2 regions of the Thalassorhabdus alkalitolerans genome follow, and region 2 is predicted to be linked to the other one. Evidence: predicted binding sites of a transcription regulator. Region 2 holds the regulator's gene; the other holds the start of a gene.
The links. The regulator NrdR, encoded in region 2, represses ribonucleotide reductase genes. The targets are predictions, from matches to a motif close to AACACNATATATNGTGTT.
Positions count from the first base shown of each region.

Region 1: a site for NrdR is predicted at 4,822-4,839, ahead of ACFPU1_RS10990 (vitamin B12-dependent ribonucleotide reductase). Genes of this name have one in related genera too.

Region 1 covers NZ_JBHSOZ010000005.1:40,654-52,880, forward strand. Annotated here, with positions in the region: gene ACFPU1_RS10975 (phosphatase PAP2 family protein) at 1-440, shown strand, start outside; gene ACFPU1_RS10980 (patatin-like phospholipase family protein) at 480-1,367, opposite strand; gene mntR (transcriptional regulator MntR) at 1,545-1,979, opposite strand; gene ACFPU1_RS10990 (vitamin B12-dependent ribonucleotide reductase) at 2,157-4,715, opposite strand; gene dat (D-amino-acid transaminase) at 5,197-6,030, shown strand; gene ACFPU1_RS11000 (lipoate--protein ligase family protein) at 6,075-6,908, opposite strand; gene ACFPU1_RS11005 (rhodanese-like domain-containing protein) at 7,080-7,463, shown strand; gene gcvPB (aminomethyl-transferring glycine dehydrogenase subunit GcvPB) at 7,602-9,065, opposite strand; gene gcvPA (aminomethyl-transferring glycine dehydrogenase subunit GcvPA) at 9,062-10,414, opposite strand; gene gcvT (glycine cleavage system aminomethyltransferase GcvT) at 10,432-11,538, opposite strand; glycine riboswitch at 11,854-11,947, opposite strand; gene ACFPU1_RS11025 (DEAD/DEAH box helicase) at 12,073-12,227, shown strand, end outside.
Region 2 covers NZ_JBHSOZ010000003.1:1,058,894-1,071,120, reverse strand. Annotated here, with positions in the region: gene mutM (DNA-formamidopyrimidine glycosylase) at 1-142, shown strand, start outside; gene ytaF (sporulation membrane protein YtaF) at 245-895, shown strand; gene coaE (dephospho-CoA kinase) at 978-1,580, shown strand; gene ACFPU1_RS08025 (glyceraldehyde-3-phosphate dehydrogenase) at 1,821-2,849, shown strand; gene speD (adenosylmethionine decarboxylase) at 3,157-3,540, shown strand; gene nrdR (transcriptional regulator NrdR) at 3,733-4,200, shown strand; gene ACFPU1_RS08010 (replication initiation and membrane attachment family protein) at 4,323-5,771, shown strand; gene dnaI (primosomal protein DnaI) at 5,771-6,706, shown strand; gene ACFPU1_RS08000 (NAD(P)/FAD-dependent oxidoreductase) at 6,838-7,935, opposite strand; gene mqnC (cyclic dehypoxanthinyl futalosine synthase) at 8,324-9,433, shown strand; partial or broken gene ACFPU1_RS07990 (transposase) at 9,837-10,347, opposite strand; gene ytxC (sporulation protein YtxC) at 10,558-11,430, shown strand; T-box leader at 11,509-11,737, shown strand; gene thrS (threonine--tRNA ligase) at 11,850-12,227, shown strand, end outside.

The sequences.
Region 1 (12,227 bases), on a different contig from region 2:
TTTTTGACGTACTCGGTGCTGTCTTGATTGGTTCCTTTATTGTCTACGCCGCTTATCGGTCTCTTGATTGGGTTGGGGGAATGCCTGATCCTTTCCGTTTTTCTTTTTCTCTTGTATTGCCATGTGCTCTCTTGCTTTTATTTCCTGAATCTGCTCACTATGCGGGGCTATTGCTTGGAACAGGCATTGGTTTTTCATTTGAACAGGTTAAAGTGAGAATGCTGATTTCTCCTCACTGGTCCAGGAAGTTTCTAGCAGCCATAGTTGGATTGACTGGTTTGTTTCTAATCGTGTACATTGGCACTTTCCTCTCACCAACTGTGCTTATCCACTTTCTTCATTTTACTTTTTTAGGGCTTTGGATCACTTTAATAGCACCGTATCTTTTTGTGCGTCTCCGCCTATTTGAACAGGATGGAAAGATTTATATGGATTCCTGAAATGGAGTAACGCAGCCAGCCCCCTCACTGATGAGGGGGCTATATCCATTCCTTGAGAAACAATTTCGTTTTCATCTTTCCTGCCTCCATTAATTTCTTTTTCATAATTTCATCAATGTGAAAGTCAGTAGCCTTTATTTGATGAACCGGAATGAAAACAATATTTTTTGCATGAGTTTTCGTGATATACCGCATGTCGTGAGCATTTCTCATTGTTTCAAAAAGAGACTGGTACATATCAAAGGCATTGCGGATTTTTTTCTCCCGAATTTCTTCCAGACTTGGTGTCAGCTGAAACCCTATTACCGGGCGAACGGGTTTGTCTCCTGCTTTTTTTATAAATATCCAGATAGGGAAATTACTAAGTAACCCTCCGTCCACTACTATACTGGGTTCTCTGCCCTTCCCGTAAAGCTTAACCGGTTTAAAAAAGTATGGGAGACTGCAGCTCATCCTCACTGCACGAGCTACTGAAAATGTTTCAGGAATAACTCCATAAAGTGGGAGGTCATCCGGCAGAACCAGCAGGCGTCCTTTTGTCAGATCAGAGGCAATGATTTTTAAGCTGCCATCCGGCAGGTCTCCAAACGTTTTTATGCCTTTTGCTTCTAAGCATCTATCAATCCACTTCTCCAATTCGTCTCCTTTATATAGGCCGAGTTTCCAGTAAACTGATATCCACTTCCATAAGGGTACCTTATTTTGTAACCAGGTTTCATCCAAAAACGTCTTCAAGTCCACGCTATTTAGAAGCTGTAAAATTTCTTCGCTTGTATAACCTGCTTTAATGAAGCTGGCTGTAATAGCGCCTGCACTTGTGCCGGCAAGCCGCTGAAAACAATATCCCCGTTCTTCAACAACCTGGATCGCGCCAATAAAAGCAAAGGCTTTTGCTCCTCCGCCTGCAAAGACACCGTCGATATTCATTCTTCCCCCCTCCTCTCAACAATCCTATGCAAAGGTAAGGGGAAGAAGTACGAAATTCATCGTATTTCTTACCTGTTTGTCCTTTCTTGTCTCTTTAAATTGCCCTGCTTTCCTCTAGAGCCTCCCCTGACAGAACAAAAAAGTGAGCAGCCTGGTTATATAGCTGCTCACTTTAGATTACTCGTTTTCTTCACTTATTTCGTTCTTGCGCTGGACTTCCCTTAATGCTTCTATCCTTGTCTGCTGCTCTTGAAAATACTGAACCAAGTCACCGATGCGGTCAATAGCATCCCAGCTTAAATGATGTTCAATGCCTTCTACATCAGTATAAATATTTTCCCCTTCTACCCCTATAATCCTGAGAAAATCTTCCAATAACTCGTGTCGGTACACCAGACGCTTGCCTACTTTTTTTCCTTTTGGGGTTAATACAAGCCCTCTATACTTTTCATAAATTAAATATTCTTTTTTATCAAGCTTTTGTACCATTTTCGTTACCGAAGAAGGGTGTACTTCCAGGTTATCGGCTATATCAGAAACCCGGGCATATCCTTTTTCCTCGATCAGCTGGTATATTCTTTCTAAGTAATCTTCCATACTTGGTGTAGGCATAAAATATCCTCCAATGCTCGACCTGGCGTTATGCGAAAAAAAATTGCACTATGATTATTGTACACCATCTACTTTTCTTTCACAATACAAGCAGAGCCTTGAAAATAGAAGCAGTTCTATTGTTTCCCAAGGGAAACATTTTTTCCAAAAAAGAAGCCGGGGATCACCCCAGCTTCCTTACAATCCACATTTCAGTTGCGCTCCACAGTTGGTGCACGTGTTGCATCCCCCTACATCCTCAACGGTACCTTCCCGGCATACAGGACAAGTATCTCCTATTTCATTTCCGATGTTCACTGTAGTTGAACGCACGTCCTTGATGGTATCCACAAGAACGACTTTGCCTTCATTTTCTTTTTTCTCGTTTTCATTCTCTTTGTCAAATGTATTCTCTTCTGCTTTCAAGGAAAGAACTTGAGCATCACGGCTGCCGTCTACATAGACTGTGCCGCCTTTTGCTCCGCCTTTGTAAAGTCTTTCATACACTTTTTGAACCTGTTCGACAGTGTAACCTCTTGGCGCGTTAACCGTTTTAGAAAGAGAACTGTCCACCCACCTTTGGATCACACACTGAACATCCGCATGAGCTTCAGGCTCAAGCTCCATTGCTGACACGAAGAAATCCGGCAGGTCAGTTGAATCAGCATCAGGATTACGATCCAAGTACTCTTGCACTATCTCCGCATTCACCTCTATAAACTTGCCAAGACGCCCGCTGCGGTAATATTTAAAAGAGAAATAAGGCTCTAATCCTGTGCTTACTCCTACCATCGTTCCTGTGCTTCCTGTAGGAGCTACAGTGAGAAGGTGTGAGTTTCGTATACCGTGCTCCAGAACGCCCTGCCTGATATCTTCAGGCATATTCTTCATGTACCCTGTATTGATAAAGGCTGTGCGCAATTGTTTTGTCTGCTCTTCTGTTTCACCAACAAGGTAAGGAAAGCTGCCTTTTTCCTTTGCTAATTCGATGCTTGTACGATAGGCGGTAGTAGCAATGGTTTCAAAAATCTGATCAATCAGCTGGTTTCCTTCTTCTGATCCATAAACGGTCTCCGCATAGATCAAGAGGTCATGAAGACCCATGACACCAAGCCCGATTCGTCTTTCTCCCTTTGCCTGCCTAGTATTCTCTTCAAGAAAGTAAGGTGTGGCATCTATGACGTTATCCTGCATTCGTACACCGGTTTCCACCGTTTCTTTAAGCTTGGCAAAGTCAACTTTGCTGTTTTCTTTATCTGCCATTTCCGCAAGATTAACAGCTGCCAGGTTACAGACAGAGTAAGGGGCAAGGGGCTGTTCTCCGCAAGGATTTGTCGCCACAACTTTCTGTCCATAGCTTTGGGCATTTGTCTGTTCATTTGCATTATCGATAAAGAAAATTCCCGGCTCAGCTGAGTAAGTCGCACAAATGTTAATCAGCTTCCATAATTCTCTGGCTTTGATGGTGCGGTAGGACTTTACGTTGTGACCCATTTTTTCCCATTCTCTTACATCACCGATGCTTTGCCAGTTCTCATTGTAAGCCGCCATTTCTTCCTCATTATAGTTTTCAACGTCAGGAAAGCGCAGGGTATAGGTGCTGTCACTTTCAACAGCTTCCATAAACTCCTTTGTCAAGCATACTGAAATGTTTGCACCCGTAAGAAATTCTGGGTTATTTACACTGTATGTTCCCCCAGTATGCAGCTTTTCTTCTGCTTCCTGGATAACCTTATTATCGAACCCGCCTTGGCCAGGAATACTTTTATAATTGAGAATACTTTGGTACATCGCATCTTCAACTTCTGTAAGCGGGGTAAATTTAAGCTTTTCTTTTACCAGGCTCTGTATCTGCTCATCCTCTGTATGTTCAAGCAAGAAACGTAAAATACGAGGATTTTGCATTTTTGAAATAATGAATTCCAAAATATCAGGATGCCAATCTGAAAGCATGATCATCTGAGCGCCTCGTCTTGATCCTCCCTGCTCTACTAAGTGAGTGAGCTTAGCGATATCATCAAGCCATGATACAGATCCGGAAGACTTCCCATTTACTCCCCGGGCGAGTGTATTTCTTGGACGAAGGGTAGAACCATTCGTTCCAACTCCGCCGCCGCGGCTCATGATCTCCATTACTTGCTTACGATGCTCTGATATCCCTTCACGAGAGTCCTCCATAAATGGCATAACATAGCAATTAAAATAAGTAACATCCGTTTCTGCCCCAGCTCCATACAGGACCCGTCCAGCCGGAATAAAATTCATATGAACTAACTGTTTATAAAAGTCTTGGAATGATTTCTTTTTCTTTTCTTCTGTTGTTTCTACTGAAGCAAGGCCTGTAGCATTACGTTTAGCAATTTGTTCGTAGAATATTTCTAAAGGCTTTTCAATAGAATCCAGAGACCTGCTGACTATTCCTGTCTCCGCCTCTTCCCCGTCCAGTACCCCAAGGAATTCTTTGTCTACCTGTATCTTCGCTTTATGGGCTTCCCAATCAAGCTCTTCAACAAATCCAAACCCTCTGGCCGGAAACTTAGGATCTTCTTTCACGGTTAAGACAACAAAGTCCCCTGTCTTGAGCGTTTTTTTCTCTGTATCTTTAAATGTATATCTGTCTAGCATGACAAGGCGGGAAACTCCCTTTTTTGTCATCGTCATGTCATTAGTTATCTTGTGTACTTGTGGAAACTGTTCGATGTCTTCATTTAATTTCTTTACATCAATTTTCCTTACATCCTGCATTGTTGTTGCCATGTGCAGTCCTCCTCTTCCCTTCTAAGGATTCGACAAAATCTCCCCATTACTTTCTCTCGTTCAGGAATTGAATTCTGTTTTCCTACTTTACCATACAAACAGCCGAATTCCAATATATTGTGTACAGTTTTTCTTATTCCCCACTATATATGGTAAATAAACAAAAAAAAGAAACCTTTGTCAACTAGGGAAGAAAGAGAAAAACAAAGCAAAAAAGAGGAATCATAGAGGAAATTGTCAAAATCCGCGGAATTTCATTTTTTTATTTTAAGTTTTATTTATGATTACAGTACTGTTCTTTCAGCTTCGCCCTGTAAATACGGGCTGTTTGCTGCCAAGCTGACATCATCATTCAATCGCTGTCCTTACAAAGCCTTGTATGCATCATTCAAACCGGCTCTATCACATTTTTTTTAAATGAATCCATTGTTTTTGTTTATTAAAAAAATGGTAAACTATAAGTTGTAAAGGAGGTTTTCATATGACCTATGTAATCATACAAGATGAACTTGTCCATCGACAAGATGCGACTATCTCTTTTGACGACCGGGGCTACTATTTTGGCGATGGGATCTACGAAGTCATCCCTGTTTATAATGGCCGGCCCTTTGCGTTAAATGAACACTTTCAACGTTTTTTAGAAAGTGCTCAAAAGATCGACATGCCCCTGGCTGCTCCTGTCGATAAAATTAAAAGCCTGGCTTGTTCTCTGATTGAACAAAACAATCTGGACAATGGGTATGTCTACATACAAATGACGCGAGGTGTAGCGGAACGCAACCATTTATATGAGCGTGATCTGACGTCGTTTCTGACGGGTTTTACTAAAGAAATGACCTTTCCAAGGGACAAGCACAACGGCATCTCTTTATATGCAACCGAAGACATCCGCTGGCTGCGCTGCGATATCAAAACCCTCAATCTCCTGGGCAATATCATGGCCAAAAGAAAAGCTGCTGATCACAACTGTGAGGAAGCACTGCAGCACCGCGGTGATGTCGTGACTGAAGGCTCTTCGAGCAATATCTTTATGGTAAAAAACAAAAATATTTACACTCATCCAGCAAATAACTTTATTTTAAATGGCATCACACGCCAGGTTGTCATCAGCCTGGCTGGAGACCTTAAATATAATGTTATTGAAGAAGCTTTTTCCCTCGATGATATCGAACAGGCTGATGAGGTATTTATCACTAGCACAAGTGCCGAAGTTACACCGGTCAGTAAAATTCAGGGAACGATTGAAAGTTCCTACCTTGTCGGCCCGGTCGCCAAAACGCTTCAAGAAGCATTTTACCGGACAACAAACTTATAAATGGGAAAAGAAAGAGAGGCTTAAAAAGAAGCCTCCATTTCTTTTTATTTACGAAATGTCCAATCATCTGATTTATATTTCTCTGCAAGCTCTAATACTTCCTGATGCTCTTCACTGCTTAATTTATAAGGCTCTAGGTTGATTTGTAAGCCTTTTTCAAAGCCATATTTAAAGGCCTTGCTAACTTCCTCCAGGGTAACAGGTTCATCTTTTAGTTCGTTGATTGCTACTGCCTTTTTCTTAAACGCCTTTTGCATACGCTCTCTTACACGCTCGCTAGGATAATTGAATACATCGAAAAGCATATCTTCATCATAGTCCAGAATAATGGAGCCGTGCTGTAAGATGACACCTTTTTGCCTTGTTTGGGCGCTTCCGGCAATCTTTCTTCCTTCCACCACCAGCTCGTACCAGGAAGGGGCGTCAAAACAAACAGCTGAACGAGGACTTTTTAATTCCTCTTCTTCTGCTTTTGTGCGGGGCACTGCAAAATAAGCTTCTAGCCCAAGTCTTTTAAATCCTTGAAGAATGCCTTCTGAAATCACGCGATAGGCTTCAGTTACCGTAGCAGGCATTTCAGGATGCTCCTCTGAAACAATTACACTGTATGTTAATTCTTTATCATGAAGCACACCACGTCCGCCCGTAGGACGGCGAACCAATCCCAGGTTATGATGTCTTACTGCTTCCAGGTTAATTTCTTTATGTACCTTTTGAAAATAGCCAACAGATAGCGTTGGAGGATCCCATTCATAAAAACGGACAACCGGAGGAATCTTGCCACTGCTGTGCCATTGAAGAAGCTTTTCGTCCAGAGCCATATTATAAGAAGGGGATTGCTTGCCAGAATCTATAAAGTACCATGTTTCTTTTTCCATTATATACCCTCTTCCTTTCAATTAACCTGCAAAACATAGTCTATCAAAAGCGCCAAAAAAACAAAAGAATGTTTAATCAGTGGTACAAATTGCAAATTTTGTTTTGCGTAAAGGAACAATCCTTATTATAATACATCATGTAACCTTGTCTAGGGCAAAAGGGGTGAAAAAATGATTACGTGGATTTTATGGGGGGTTTTACTAGGTATCCTTGCTTTTATGCTGGGACGCCGCTTAGTCAGCCCTAAATATTTAACGGAGCTCGATCAGGAAGAATTCCGCAGCGGTTACCGTAAAGCTCAGCTGATTGACGTGCGGGAACCGAAAGAATATAACGGTGGCCATATTCTTGGGGCTAGAAATATACCTCTCTCTCAGTTAAAGCACCGTATTACAGAAATTCGTACAGACCAGCCTGTTTACCTGTATTGTCAGTCTGGAAGCCGCAGCAGACAAGCAGCACGGACAATTCGCAAGCAAAGAGACATGAAGGACCTTTACCACTTGAAAAAAGGCTTCAGAAAATGGACAGGAAAGATCAAAAAGAAAAATTAATAAATAAAGAGTATATACAGTCAGTGTAAAAAACCCTATTGTCAGTCTTCCTTTGACAATAGGGTTTCTTTACATGCGCCTGGCTCTTTACTCGTTGAATGAAACCAGCCTCTTTTTAAATTTGATAACTCAATAACCCTACATGTTTTTCTCGTACCGAAGGATAGGTGTTCTTGCAGCCCTCGTTTCATCTAAACGGTTGACCACAGTATTAAACGGTGCTTCCTGAACTTTTTCTGGTTCCTCTTTTACTTCATTTGCGATTTGAATCATGGCTTCTGCAAATTCATCTAACGTTTCTTTCGCTTCTGTTTCCGTCGGTTCTATCATCATGCATTCTTCCACATTGATTGGAAAATAAATCGTCGGCGGGTGATAGCCAAAATCCAGAAGACGCTTGGCTATATCCAGTGTACGCACTCCCAGCTTTTTTTGAGACCTTCCCGACAAAACAAATTCATGCATGCAGTGGCGATTATAAGGAAGGTCAAAATGAGGCTCAAGCTTTCTCATTAAGTAGTTTGCATTTAATACCGCATATTCAGAAACCTTCCTTAGACCCTCTGCCCCCATCGTGCGAATATAAGCATAAGCTCGTACGTTGATCCCGAAATTCCCGTAATAAGGTTTAACTCTTCCAATCGCATCCGGTCGGTTATACTCCCAGGTGTAATGATCTTCTTCTTTTATGAGAAGAGGCTTAGGGAGGTATGGCACCAGGTCTTCTTTTACACCTACCGGTCCGCTTCCAGGACCGCCTCCGCCATGAGGGCCGGTAAATGTCTTGTGGAGATTCAAATGCACCACATCAAATCCCATGTCTCCAGGTCTGGCAATTCCCAAAATGGCATTTGAATTTGCTCCGTCATAATACAGCTTCCCGCCGGCTTCGTGAACTACTCTTGCCATTTCTTCAATATTTTCTTCAAATAGGCCCAGGGTGTTTGGATTCGTCAGCATAAGAGCAGCTGTATCTTCACCCGTCACTTCTCGAAGATGCTCAAGGTCAACAAGACCTCTTTCATCCGTCTTTACTGTGACAGCTTCAAATCCTGCTACTGTCGCTGATGCCGGGTTTGTTCCATGGGCTGAATCTGGCACTATCACTTTATTACGATGAGCTTCTCCCTTTGCTTCATGATAAGCCCTGATCATCATTAAGCCCGTCCATTCCCCGTGAGCACCGGCAGCTGGCTGCAGGGTCACTTCATCCATTCCGGTAATTTCAGCTAATGATGTTTGAAGGTTATACATGAGCTCCATAGCTCCCTGCACCTGTTCTACTGGCTGATATGGATGAATGTGAGCAAAACCAGGATAACGGGCCACGTCCTCGTTAATTTTCGGGTTATATTTCATCGTACATGATCCTAAGGGATAAAACCCTGAATCCACGCCATGATTTCTTGTAGACAATGCAGTATAGTGTCTCATGAGCTGAAGTTCAGAAACCTCTGGAAGCCCTGGTTCTTCTTTACGAATACATTCATCAGCTAAAATATCCTCCACAGGAACCTCTGGGATATCAAGCTCTGGCAGTGCATGTCCTATTCTTCCGTCCTGACTCAGTTCGAAGATTAGCTTTTGTTCGGGCTGTCTCATGATACAAACGCCTCCAACTCTTTAACAAATTGATCAATTTCCTCTTTCGTTCTCTCCTCTGTAACACATAGGAGCATCTGTCCCTTTCTTTCCTCGCTGACCAGACCTAAATCATAGCCCCCGATAAATCCTTTTTGCAGAAGCTTTTTATTTATTTCTGCCACAGGCTTATTTATTCGGATAACAAATTCATTAAAGACAGGCTGTTCATCCATAAGTTCGATACCTGATTTTTTTAATTTCTGCTTGGCGTAATGAGCTTTACGGAGATTTTGTACGGCCATTTCCTTTACTCCGTGTTTGCCAATTGCACTCATCGCAACAGAAGCTGCCAGAGCGTTTAATGCCTGGTTTGAGCAAATATTTGACGTAGCTTTATCACGGCGAATGTGCTGCTCACGAGCCTGGAGCGTCAGGACAAATCCTCGTTTTCCATCTTCATCAACCGTCTGCCCGACAAGGCGACCAGGCACCTTCCTCATCAATTTCTTTGTTGTAGCAAAATATCCGCAATGAGGCCCACCCATCTGGGCTGGGATACCGAAAGGCTGAGCATCCCCGACTACGATATCTGCGCCAAAATCCCCAGGAGGGGTAAGAACTCCTAAAGAAAGAGGATTACTGGAAACAACAAACATGGCTTTCTTTGAGTGAGCGATGCTTTCTATTTCTTTAAGATCTTCTATGTTCCCGTAGAAGTTAGGATACTGGACAATGACACAAGCTGTTTCCTCATCTACTGCTTCTTTTAAGGCAGCTCCATCCGTGCGCCCTTCTTTTAGTTCAATTTCTTTTACTTCAAGACCCGGACCGCTGACATAGGTTTTCAGCACATCAAGGGCTTCAGGGTGTATTCCTTTGGATACAACTACCTTTTTCTTTTTCATGCGGCTGTGGCCGTAGCTCATCATGGCTGCTTCTGCCAAGGATGTTGGCCCGTCATACATAGAAGAGTTTGCAATATCCATACCTGTGAGTTCACAAATCATGGTCTGAAATTCAAAGATTGCCTGAAGTTCTCCTTGTGATATCTCAGGCTGGTAAGGGGTGTATGCGGTGTAAAATTCTGACCGTCGAATAACGTGATCCACCACAGAAGGGATATAATGATCATACACGCCCGCTCCGAGGAACGATGCATGACTCTTTAGGTTCACATTTCTTTCTTCAAGCTTTTTAAATTCCTTAATCAACGCTGGTTCAGAAAGAGGAGCCGGCAGATTCATTTCTCCATTAAATCTTATTGAGGAAGGAATATTTGAAAACAGCTCCTCCACAGATTCTGCACCGATGGTGTGAAGCATATCCGTTTGGTCTTTTTCTGTCATTGGCAAGTACCGAAATTTCATAATTCTCTTTCCTCCCTTTACGATTTAGACCGCCTGTAAAAAGGCGTTTTGATGACTTTTGCTTTCAAGCGTTTTTTTCTTATTTGGACATAAAGAGTGGTGCCTACCTCTGCCCATTCTGCATTTATAAGACCGAGCCCTACGTTTTTCTTTAAGGTTGGAGACTGGGTACCGCTGGTAATATGGCCAATCTGTTCATGATTTTCATTAAAAATCTCATATCCGGTCCTCGGGATGCCCTTTTCTATCATTTCAAGACCTGCAAGCTTACGGGTCGGTCCATTCTCTTTTTCCTCTTGTAAGGATTTCTTTCCAATAAAATCCTCTTCCTTATTCACTTTAACTGCAAATCCGAGCCCTGCTTCCAGCGGGCTGATCGTTTCGTCAATCTCCTGGCCGTATAACGGGAGACGTGCTTCAAAACGAAGAGTGTCTCTTGCACCAAGACCACAAGGCAAGAGCCCGTCTTGCTCGCCAGCTTTCATAAGTGTTTTCCAAAGTGCTTGCGCATCTTCAGAGGAACAATAAATCTCAAATCCATCTTCCCCTGTATAACCAGTCCTTGACAGGAGAGCTTTGACTCCTCCCAGGTCTGCCTGGTGAAGAAAACGGAAAAAGGATATATCCGAAACATTAATTTCTGTTATAGACTGTACTATTTTTTCTGCCTTAGGGCCTTGAATGGCAAGGAGGGAGTATTCGTTTGAAACATCTGTTACTGTCACTGTGTTATCAGCAAACTTATGTAACCACTTAATATCTTTGTCTGTGTTAGCTGCGTTCAAAACAAGGAAGTAGTGATCTTCAGCAAGCATATAAATCAGTAAATCATCGACTGTGCCTCCATTTTCGTAACACATGAGAGTGTACTGGGCCTTTCCTGGAGAGAGCTTGGAAACATCATTGGTTGCTATTTTCTGCAGCAGTGAAAGGGCCCCCTTGCCTTTCACCTCAGCTTCTCCCATATGAGAGACATCAAAGAGACCAGCATGTTCCCTGACAGCAAAGTGTTCTTCTTTGATACTGGAGAATTGGACAGGCATATCCCAGCCCCCGAAATTTACAGTCTTTGCGCCATATTCAGAATACAAAGGATACAAGGCTGTTCGTTTTAATTGACTCATAACTCATCCTCCTTTTATTTGCTCTTAAGTAAGTATTACCTTTTTAACGGAGAGGCTGGTTTTTAGCAGTGTACCAGTGAACCGATCAAACGGTGCTTTAAGGGTCTTTCAAGTTCCCTTCCTCCCTGATATTGTCCTTTCTCGCACTCTTACGAAAATTCAGCTTACTTCTTGGAACTAAAAAAGGACAGATGGATTCCAGCTGTCAGCTGAAAATCCCTCTGTCCTGTAACCAGAAAGTTTCTTCCTTGCCTGCCCTGGCAAGGAATGTCTTCGTGGGTGGTCTTGGCAATTGCCAGACACTCTCCAGAGACGCGTCAAGCAAAAGTCTGTTTGCCTGAGAGATTCATACCTCTTTGGTACTTGCTCCTTCGGCGCCGCCTTTCGCGGTCTCTCCCTTTGCCTTCATCCGCTTACCTTATTCTTATACTCTTGTATAAGGTGGTATATGTATGTTGAATACTAGTAACAGATCTATTTTACCATTAGTGAACTTTCTTTGACAATGCTTTTATTATGGAAAGGGCGAACAATATGTATATTGATATTCACTTCCCTTCGGATTGGGAACAAGAGTGGAACAATAAAATGCAGGAAAACAAGGGATGGTCCTCATGGGAACAATTTCAACTTGCATTTAAATCCGAACAACACACGATCGTTTCCTCCTTTTCCGGTCTCGTATCACC
Region 2 (12,227 bases):
TGACATGGGCATGTTTCAGCTTCATCTTTATGTATATGGGAGGCAAGGGGAAGAGTGCAGAAACTGTATGACTCCAATCGAAAAGCTGGTTGTAGCTGGCAGAGGCACTCATTTTTGCCCTGGATGCCAGCCAGAAAAATAAATGTTGAAAATAGGAAGGGACTTTTGTCTGCCGATGAACATCGGATAGGCTCCTGCCATATACTTATCGTAAAGTATGCGATGGAGAGAGGAGCTTATCTGTATGGCAGAAGTCCTTTCATTGTTGGTGCTTGCCTTCGCCGTAAGTTTAGACAGCTTTGGAGTAGGGTTAACCTATGGGTTGAGAAAAATGAAGCTTCCATTAAAGGCTCTCATTTTTATCGCCGGATGTTCAGCAGTATCAGTGCTTATAGCCTCAGGATTTGGCAGTATCATTCAGCGCTATGTATCATCAGGCTTTGCTGAATCTGTCGGAGGCATAATATTGATCTTGATTGGCCTCTGGGCAATTTATCAAGTACTTAAACCATCAGAAGGGAAAGAAGAGCAACAGAAGACAGGAAAAGACAAAGATGGGTTTTTCATAAATTTTGAAATTAAGTGGCTGGGACTTGTAATCAGCATACTTAAAAAGCCTACAGCTGCAGATGTGGATGGATCAGGGACTATCAGCCTCCGTGAAGCATTTTTATTAGGAATCGCTTTATCACTGGATGCGTTTGGAGCAGGGATTGGAGCCTCTTTAATTGGAATCAGCCCTATTTTTCTTGCTGGAACTGTAGCTTTTATGTGTGCCTTTTTTGTAACACTTGGTATGAAAGGCGGTTACAGGCTGTCCGGAGTAAACTGGGTGAAAAGCATGTCTTTTCTTCCCGGAGTGCTGTTGATTGTGCTTGGTGTATTAAACTTGTAACAGGACTTTCTTTCCATTGCGGCTAGAGAGTCTCCTTTACATAAATTGTACTAACCGTTCACAAAGAAAGGGGGGAGTTCATGTGATTATAGGATTAACAGGCGGAATTGCAAGCGGTAAAAGCTTTGTTGCTGGTTTGATGGAAGAATGGGGACTTCCGGTTGTCGATGCTGATAAAATAGCAAGGGAAGTAGCCGAGCCGGGAGAGCAGGCTTATGAACAAATTATAGAAGCCTTTGGCTCTAATATTTTAAACGTTGACGGAACTATCAATCGCAAATCCCTTGGTAAATTAATTTTTGAAGATGATAAACGCCGGGAGATTTTAAATCAAATTATGCATCCGGCCATCCGTTCTAAAATGATTGAAGAGAAAGAGAAACTCCAGGATAAAGGACATGAGCATATTGTATTTGACCTTCCGCTTCTAATTGAAAACCAGCTTCAATTCATGGTGGATAAAGTGCTCCTTGTATATGTGGAAGATGATATTCAGCTTGCACGTTTAATGGAGAGAGATCAATCAAGTGAAGAAGATGCGCTTAATCGAATACGGTCGCAAATGCCTTTAATTAAAAAAAGAGAATTTGCCGATAAAGTGATTGATAATGGCGGTTCAAGAGAAGATACTAAAAAACAGTTGAAGAATGTATTATGGAATTGGAAACTCCCTATAGCTGACTAGAAAAAAGCTTTAAATTCTAAGGTTATCCCTTGGTTTTTAAAGCTTTTTTTGTTTCTCGTACATCCTATAGAAAGAAAAGACTAAAAGAGGAGTTTCTTTACATATCTCGCTTCAGAAAAAATGGTCATCTTTATTGTACCGTTTTCATAAAAACTATAGTACGATGAAACCTCTTTGTGTTATACTAATTTTAACAAAAGGTTATTTAGTATATCACAAATAACAGAGGAGGCTTCCTTTATGACGGTTAAGGTAGCAGTAAATGGGTTTGGAAGAATTGGAAGAATGGTTTTTAGAAAAGCAATCCTTGATGACAAATTAGATATGGTGGCCATTAACGCAAGTTATCCTGCGGAAACATTAGCCCACCTTTTAAAATATGATACGATTCACGGCGTTTTTAATGCGGAGGTAATTGCGAAAGACGATAAATTATTTATAAACGGAAAAGAAATTGTACTTCTTCAAAAGCGTGATCCAAAAGAGCTTCCTTGGAAGGAGCTTGGTGTGGATATCGTTATTGAAGCAACCGGGAAGTTCAAGTCAAAAGAAACAGCTGGGCTTCATATTGAAGCAGGAGCAAAAAAAGTCATTATTACAGCCCCTGGAAAAAATGAAGATGTAACGATCGTAATGGGTGTAAACGAAGAAGACTATAACCCTGAAAAACATGATGTTGTGTCCAATGCATCCTGCACGACTAACTGCCTGGCACCTGTCGTAAAAGTACTGGAAAAACAATTTGGAATTGAAACAGGAATGATGACTACCGTACATTCTTATACAAATGACCAAAAGAACATTGATAATCCTCACAAGGATTTAAGAAGAGCAAGAGCCTGCGGCCAGTCAATCATCCCTACTTCTACAGGGGCTGCTAAAGCACTTTCTAAAGTCCTTCCTGAACTTGAAGGGAAAATGAATGGCATGGCTTTAAGAGTCCCGACTCCTAACGTCTCTCTTGTTGACTTAGTTGTCGACTTGAAAAAGAATGTAACAGTCGAAGAGGTAAACAAGGCATTTGAAACAGCTGCAAACGGTGAATTGAAAGGAATACTCGCTTTCAACAATGATCCTCTTGTTTCTGTTGATTATAATGGAAATGAAAACTCCTCCATTATCGATGGCCTGTCTACAATGGTAATGAATGACAAACAAGTAAAGGTGCTTGCATGGTATGACAATGAGTGGGGATATTCCTGCCGGGTTGTTGATCTAGTGAATCATGTAGCGAACGGAATTAATAAAACATCACCGGTTGGGGCATAAATATACAAAGAGCATCAGGAAGCCTGGTGCTCTTTTGCTGATTTTCTGCATAATCATCCATTATAAGAAAATGAAGTAAAACGTAAGAATAAGGAGAAATTTAAAGATAATATAAAAATATCATTACGTTATTGCAAAAATTGAGTAAAGGAAGTATACTAAATTTCGTGAACTTCGACTAAGCTGTATAAGGAACTGTTGTTACTGAAAGGGTTAGGGCCTCTGAGAACTAACTTTCCCCCGTAGTAACGATTTCCTCCATGCTTGAGTATGCATGAAGTATTTTTAAATGAGGGGGATGCCGCTTATGGATACAATGGGAAGACATGTCATTGCGGAACTTTGGGGTTGCAGTATTGAGAAATTAAACGACTTAAATTATATTGAACAGGTCTTTGTAGATGCAGCTTTACGGGCAGGTGCAGAAGTAAGAGAAGTGGCTTTTCATAAATTTGCTCCACACGGTGTGAGCGGGGTGGTAATTATTTCTGAATCCCATCTTACAATACACAGCTTTCCAGAACATGGGTATGCAAGCATTGATGTATACACATGTGGAGATCGCATCGATCCAAATGTGGCTTCCAATTATATTTCTGAAGCGCTCGGTGCAGAGACTCAAGAAGTAGTAGAAGTCCCAAGAGGAATGGGACCTGTACAAGTAAAGAAGCCAATCGCAAAAGTATTATAAATTAAAAGGGGTGCCTTCGTGGCACCCTTTTTCATATTTTTCCTTACATATGAAAAAGTTGTCTAACTGCAATAGAAAATGGTTGTGTTTGCTTCCTTTCCAAACCTCTTGTATGAATGATATGATAGTATGAAGAGAAATGGAGAAGAAGGTCACCTGGGTAGCACCCAGGGTCAAACTGGAGATGATGTTATGCTTTGTCCAGCATGCCATTCAAACGCAACCAGAGTGTTGGACTCAAGGCCAAGCAATGAAGGCCGTTCAATTCGCCGCCGAAGAGAATGTGAATCCTGCCACTACCGTTTTACGACTTTTGAAGTGGTTGAAGAACTTCCCTTGATCGTAGTCAAAAAAGGCGGGGAAAGAGAAGAGTTCAGCAGGGAAAAGATTCTTCGCGGGTTGATAAGAGCCTGTGAGAAGCGTCCGGTTGCGCTTGAAACATTGGAAGAAATAGTAAATGACGTAGAGAAACAATTACGAGGAGACGGAAAATCAGAAGTGATGAGTGAAGAAATTGGAGAGCTGGTTATGGAAAGACTGGCTTCAGTGGACGATGTCGCTTATGTAAGGTTTGCTTCTGTGTACCGTCAATTTAAAGATATTAATGTATTTATTAATGAACTTAAGGAATTAATTAACAAGGATGAAAAAAAAGAGTAAGACGACGGAGCTTAGGGCGCACCGCTTTAGCTCCTTTTTTTGTATGTCATACTTTTTCATAGATGCAATAATAAATTTATATAACAAGCTTTCAGTGAAAGGAATAAATAAGGGGGAGGAACATGAGCTGGCATTGGAAAGAGCTACTTCCTATCGACCGCTATTGTGTCCGAACAGATGAAAAGCCATGCGAAGGAGATCAAAAAGTATTAAGTCTTTTATATCAGCCTTTAATCGGTTCCATGGCAGTAAGTCTGTACATGACACTTGCGAGCAAACTGGAGAAAGATTCCTACTGGAGCGATGAGTCAAACCATCAAGAGCTGATGCTGGTAATGGGAGCCGCGTTAAACCAGATATTTGAGGAAAGGCGAAAACTGGAAGGGATAGGTTTGCTCCGAACCTATAAGCAAGCTGAAGAAGGTTCATCACTGTTTATCTATGAGCTGCAGGCTCCAATGTCTCCCAAGCAATTTTTTCAAAATGACGTGCTTAGTGTTTTCCTTTACAATAGATTAGGAAAAGAGAAGTACCGAAAGACGAGAGACCGTTTTATGTTAGATACGATAGATGAATCCTCGTGCACGGAAATTACGTCTTCTTTTAACGAAGTATTTGCATCCTTGCATCATTCAGAAATGGTATTGCAAAATCAGGAAGCACAAGAAATGATCATGGCAGAAGAAAAGGGAAAAGGCTTTGCTCAGCGCCCGTCAGGAAAGGATCCATTTCTGGATCAAAGCAGCTTTGACTTTGAGCTTCTTAAAGCAGACTTGCCGGCATTTATCAAGACAGAAGACATACTCAGTGAAGAAGCCAAAGATGCGATTGCCCGTCTGGCTTTTGTATATCGGCTTGGTCCCTTAGAGATGAGCAAGCTGATTCAACAGTCTCTTGTTGGCGGGGAAACGTTGGAAATTAGTGAACTAAGGAAGAAGGTTCAGGACTGGTATCGTTTTGAGTATGGTCCTGAGCCGCCTGCTTTAGCATATCGAACCCATCCTGCCAAACATCGAATAATGGAAGAAAAAGAGCCTGTAACAGAGGAAGAAAAGATGATTCACTTTTATGAATCGACTTCTCCGGTGATGCTCCTTGAAAGCATATCAGACGGGGCAAAGGTGCCCCTTGCTGATATTAAAATTGTAGAATCATTAATCCTGGAGTACCGCCTGCAGCCTGGTGTGGTAAATGTCCTTATTGATTATGTAATGAAAACAAACAATATGAAGCTTAACAAAACCTTAATCCAAAAGATAGCAGGTCACTGGTCGCGTAAGCAATTAAACACGGTGAAAGAGGCCATGAACCTGGCTAAGGAAGAAAACAAATCGAAAAAAGCGTTAGCTGAAAAAGCAAACACAAAGCAAGGTGCTGCCTCAGGAAACAGTCGTCCTTATCGTCCGCAAGTTCGTAAAGACAAACTGCCTAAATGGCTGACGGAGGAGCAAGAATCCAAGGAAAAGGTTTCGACAGATTCTGGTCGAAAAGAAATGGAAATCGAAAAGCAGCGTTTTGAAGAGATGATGAGAAAAAGGCATGAGAACCGTAAGAATAGAGGTGAATCATAATGAATTCCATCCGGTCAGCTCTTGAAAATATGATGAAGGATCAAAAATGGGAAAACCGGTATGATCGTCTTAAGCAGGATGTTTACCAATATTCCCGAGTCCAGGAGTTCTTACGAAAGAATGAGGAGATCCCGGAAAAAGAGCTTGAGAACAATATCGGAAAATTATATGAGTTTAAAAAAGAGTGGGAAAACTGTGATGCATGTCCTGGTCTTGACCATTGCCCAAACCTTCTAACTGGGTATCAGCCGGCACTTTTTACGGAAAGAGGGAAGCTGGAAATCAGATATAACTCTTGCCAGCTGAAGCAGCGGGAGGATGAACGTAAACGACTGCAAAAATTGATCAAAAGCCTGTATGTACCAAGAGACATTTTAGATGCTACCTTTGAACAAGTAGAACAGGATCATGACACCAGATTGACTGCTAGTAATGCAGCCCTGGCCTTTGCATTAAATGCTCAGCCTGGAGAAAACGGCAGAGGGTTATATTTATACGGAAAGTTTGGAGTAGGCAAAACCTATTTAATGGGAGCAGTAATGAATGAACTGGCTCAGCGGCATATTGCAAGCATGATTGTGTATGTGCCCGATTTCTTCAGGGAGATGAAGCAATCAGTTTCTGATGGGACAGTTCAGGAAAAGCTCGATGAAGTGAAAAGAGCTCCTGTTCTAATATTGGATGACATTGGCGCGGAAACCATGTCCGGCTGGGTGAGGGATGATATTTTAGGTGTGATATTACATTATCGAATGATGGAAAAGCTTCCAACCTTATTCACATCTAATTATGATTACGAAGAGCTTGAAGAGCATTTAGCCTATTCCCAAAAGGGCGGAATTGAACAGTTAAAGGCAAAGAGAATCATGGAAAGAATTAAACCGTTAACCACTCCAGTTTTTATTGAAGGAAAGAATCGAAGAGAATATAGCTGACATCCCACATTAATTTGAGCTTTCCAGAGGAAAATGGGAAGGAGCTGTTAAGATTTTTTTCTTAACAGCTCTTTTACATAGGCAGCGATGGGAAGACTAGCTGAAAACAGCCGTTGTTCCGGATAATGTTTTTATTTTCGAGACAGATTTGCTGTTTTCACCAGGGGAGCGGCAAGCATAGATGCTACCTTTGCTGAATTTAACTTACTGTTTATTGCTTTTTCAAATAAACGAGTGCCGGCAATTTTTGTTAGACGGTCGTATCCTTTGTTATCCAATTGTTCCCAGGCTCTTCTAAGAACTAAGGAACGATAGTAACTTTTTCGCAAAGGCTTTGTTAATTCCTCGTATTTCCCTTCGCCAATAATATCCTGGGCAGCATAGATCCCTGTCAGAATAGAAGAAAATTGTCCAAAACCGAGAAATGGCATAACGCTTCCAAAGCAATTTCCAGTAAGGAAGGTGTTTCCTATTCTGGGGTATTGGCATATCCCAAGCTTGTAATGATTCACCTCAAATCTGTCCTTCATCACTAGATCCTGTTTCAGATCCTTGGCTGCTTTATCGTGAAACCTTGATAGTAAAGCATGTGAATCATATGTGGTTGTTGATTTATATTCAGGGTACCCAAGTGCCATATGGGCTTCATCCCTGGAAAATGGAATAATATAGGCGTAGGAAAGTGGTGAAATGTTGTTATCCAGCCATATCATAGGAGTACCAGGATCAAAGTTTCCCGATATCATTCCACCAGTAAGGGTGACATTTATGTCATTTTGAAATTCAGAGATATCCATTGCATAATCAGCATCCCCTGTTGCTAAAATGACATGGGTATAACCTTGTACTAAATCTTTATAGGAGCAGGTTGAGTGAAAACGTACAGGGGTTTTTACTTGTTCTTCCAACTGCTTTTCTAAAGAGTAAGAAGTCCTTCCTCTTTTAATGGTGTGTCCAAAATGCCCGTGGATTTCAGCTTGCTTCTCCGGAGAAGTAATAATAATTTTATTAATATGTGATTCGGGTTTTATGTAAATATTATGACTTTCCGCTAAGTAAGTAATGCAATCGTTAACAGGAGTTAATAAATTTAAAAATATCTCACCGTTTACAAAACGATCTCCTGCTTCTCCTCTTTTTTCATAAATATCAAAAGGAATCCCATTTCTTTCGAGAATAATAGCACTGGTTAGTCCCGAGACTCCCGCCCCCATAATTGCGACTTTCATTAATGGCCTCCTTGTACTCTTGCTCTTTATTGCCCCCTTAGGCTTAACGATTTTCTTCTAGCTTATTCTTTATTATTTTCGTAAATTTGAATAACTACTTATACCTGATTAAAAGCAGGAAGTATTTCTATAAAACGGATTTAGTTTGTACATTAAGGGCTTATAGTTGAGTCTTCTCCTATTTATCTTAAAAGAGACAGAAAGGACGTTTATATGAAAATGTCTTGTTTTCTCTGTTAGGTAATCTTCACGTTTTTGTGATACGATTAACGTAATGTTCACATAACCATTACTACTATTGATCAGATTTCCATAGAAGGCTCCATACCCAGCCTTTTCCTTGCCGGGCTGGAGATACAATCAATGTAAGCAGTTGGGGGAATGAAAGATGAGTATAGATGCAATTTTAGAAAAAGCTGTAAACGGAGAGCGTTTGACTCAAGAAGATGCGGTTCGTTTATATGAGAGTGATGAAATTGAAAAAATGGGAGCAGCAGCTAATGAAGTGACGAAAAAGTGGCATCCCGAACCTATCACAACGTTTGTGATTGGGAGGAATGTCAATTACACCAATTTCTGTGATACGTACTGCCGTTTTTGCGCTTTTTATAGAGCACCCGGTTCCTCTGAAGGATACGTATTAAGCGATGAAGAAATTTTCCAAAAAATCCAGGAAACCCAGGACGTTAATGGAACTGAAATTTTAATGCAAGGCGGCACAAACCCGGACCTTCCATTTAGTTATTACACTGACCTTCTTCGTAATATTAAGAAACGTTTCCCAGGAATAACTATGCATTCTTTTTCTCCTGCGGAGATTTTTAAAATGGTTGAAGTTTCTGGTCTGACTCTTGAAGAGGTTTTAAGAGATCTTCATGAAGCAGGCCTGGATTCAGTCCCTGGCGGAGGCGCAGAGATTCTTACCGAAGAAACTCGCAAAAAGGTCAGCAGACTGAAGTGTACCCACGATCAGTGGCTTGAATGCATGAAAACCGTAAAGAAAGTTGGTATGCATGGGACAGCGACAATGGTAATAGGATTAGGGGAATCTAATGAAGAAAGAGCTCTTCATTTGCAAAGAATCCGTGATGCACAGGACGAAGCCGATTGTTTCCTGGCTTTCATTTCCTGGACATTCCAGCCAGATAATACAAATATGAAGGGTGAGAAAATCACTCCTGAAGGTTATTTAAAGAATGTAGCTATCTCTCGCCTGTTCCTTGATAATATTGCTAATTTCCAGTCCTCTTGGGTTACAATGGGGCCAGAAGTCGGAAAGAGATCTCTTGAATTCGGCTGTAATGATTTTGGAAGTACAATGATGGAGGAAAACGTTGTTTCAGCAGCTGGAACAACTCACAAAGTAAATACTAATGAAATCCTTCAGCTTATCAGAGAAGCAGGGAAAATCCCGGCTCAGCGTGATACAAAGTATAATACTCTTAAAGTCTTTGAAGGAGACCAGTCTGCTGAGAAAGATTTCATTATGCAAAACTAACGAAAAGAGGCTGGGACAAAACTGAGCTAAATAGAAGGGCCTTCACCGCGGGTGAGGGCCCTTACTTAGTTCTGTTGATTGTTCAAAAGTACACTCGCTTGCACCTAAAGGTACAAGTGCGACATCCGTTCAATCCTCATTTCATTCGCTTTCACGGTGTCTTCTATGCCGCAGGCAAGGCTTCAGCTAGCCGGGGTGAAACCCCCGGCGGATCTTCAACTCTTGCTTTTCCCGCAGGCGTCTCGTGATGTTTGAACAATCAACGTATATGTACACAAAAAAACGCCTATTCAGGCGCTAAGACTGTCGAGGGAGGAACCCACGCTTTTCTAAAGCGTGGGTTCCTAATGTTTTGGAGAGTCTTCCAGCCATTTTATTTGCTCTAAAAATACAAAAACACCCCTTAGCTGGCTGTGAGGTGGTTGGCGATCTTCTTTATATTCTGCGCTGTGGCTGTCATCAGCACCCGTTCCGATGCCCTTTCAAGCTGCGCAACCGGCAGTAGCGAAGCCCGTGGAGCTGTTTAGCGTCCGCGAAGCTTCGCTCAATCGTTCTTTTCTCTTTTTATAAATCGTCTTTCCTTCTTTGGAAAGTCTGTGTTCCCTGACTTTCTCTTTACTTTCTTCCCAAACATGCCGGGTAAGAACTTTTTTGTGATTCTGAGCGTTAGTACATTTAGTAAGTAAAGGACAGTTTACACATATTTTTGGATCAGAGTGATATTGACGATAGCCTTCACGGTTCCTGGTCGAATAAGTCAGGGTAATCCCATTTGGACATGTATAGGTATTGGATTCTTTATTGTATGTATATTTCCATTTTGGCATATATCTCTTCTTAGGCTTAAAGCGACGGTGAGCGATAACACCCATGGTGTTCCGTTCTTCTATTCCTTTGCATAACGGCATTGTCAATGGGCGGACGACCGTTGTCTTCACTGTAGTAGGGCTTGACTTTGTCATATATAAGGGACAGGGCTGTGAAAAAGCCTTTCTAAAACGAAGGGAGATTGAGTTCAAAAAAAACGGCATGTTCCTCAGCATGTCCCCATATGTATATAACAGGAACCAAGACTGTACATACGAGAGGATGACTGGAGCCTATGGGGGCAAGGAGGTATTAACATGTTTTCAATCATGTTTAATTGTAGAGAAGAGAGCAGTCACGTATACAATCTATTCGAAAAAGCAGTATCTGAGTTTGAGGAAAGAGGATTAAATATAGGAAGTGTAACAAAAAAGGAAAGCACTCTGTTTTGGTCCTATAATGGAACAAAAGAAGAATGGGAACATGGGATTCTTCCATATATTTCAGCTGTACTCACTAAGCATGTTGTAGATACAAAGGAGTCTGAATGGCTTCTTACAAACATTCAGGACGTCTTTTTATACAACGATGTGGAAGTAGCTGCCGAAATTTTGGAGATGGCTTTTTCCGTTCTGGACGGAAAAAAAGCCGAAATGCCGGTTTATTCCCATTTTTACCATAGAGAATGTTTTATTTATCAGCCTCTGCTGGAGGATTTGAGAAAAAATAAACAGCTGCAGTGGGAACCTTTCCTGACGTTTAGAATCGGGAAGTACTTTTCCTGTCTTCTACACGCCCTTGAATGTGCAATTGATGAGTATAAATGGGAACAAGAATATCAGACAATGGTTGAAAGTTTTCGGGATTTCGTTAATAGAACGGTCCCGGCCGTACCGGTGGTTCACCTGGTGTACGGTGAAAAGGTGAGATTTTTTGATGAAAACTATAATGAAATTACTACACAAATGAGGATGCGCTGTCTCGTTAAAGACTTGGTATTTGAGAAAGAACTTCTCCCGGAAGAAATGGTTATCAGTCCTCTTGTCAGCATGGCGCCGGAACTGCTGCATATTTATAGTAACTCGGACGAACACGGAGTCATTAAAACATTGCAGGCTGTATTTCAGGAAAGGGTAAAAGTATACCCTCTTCATTTCATGAGCAGTCTGAATTTAAAGCAAATTCAGTAAGGGACATGAATTTCACTTCAGAATTGTGCTTGATTTTATTTTTTAATCTCTCTATAATTACTACCATAATGAATGACGGGAAATGTAAGGAAGAGGACAAGAGAGGTAATGTACGGATGACAGAGAGGGAAGCCTGTGGCTGGAAGCTTCCTATCGCGGAATTGCTTCTTACCACCTCTGAACATCAGCAGGGAACAGACTGTCTTAGTAACTGCTGACGCCTGCCAGGCGTTATCTGGTCTTAAGCTGCTTATTTAATTAGAAAGCGGAAAAAAGGGTGGAACCACGGGCCACACTCGTCCCTTATGAGGGAGGAGTGTTTTTTTGTGTCTGAAAATCTTTCTTTTCCCTTTCAATTGTTGAGCAAATACCTAATTTCCCAGTCCGCGTATGTGAACGATTTAAGAGGAGTGAAGAGAATGTCTGAACAAGTGAAAATTACCTTTCCAGACGGTACTGTAAAAGAATTTGAACAGGGAGTAACAACAGAGGAAATTGCCTCTTCCATCAGCCCAGGTCTGAAAAAGCAGGCTGTAGCTGGTAAATTAAGCGGCCAGGAGATTGATTTACGTACCCCTATAAAAGAGGACGGGGAAATTGAAATCATTACTCTGAAGAACAAGGAAGGAATAGAAATTCTTCGTCACAGTACAGCTCACCTTATGGCTCAGGCTCTAAAGCGTTTATATAAAGATGTGAAGCTTGGTGTAGGACCAGTCATAGAAAATGGCTTTTACTATGATATTGATATGCCTGAAACCATTCACCCAGAGGATCTTCCCAAAATAGAAAAAGAG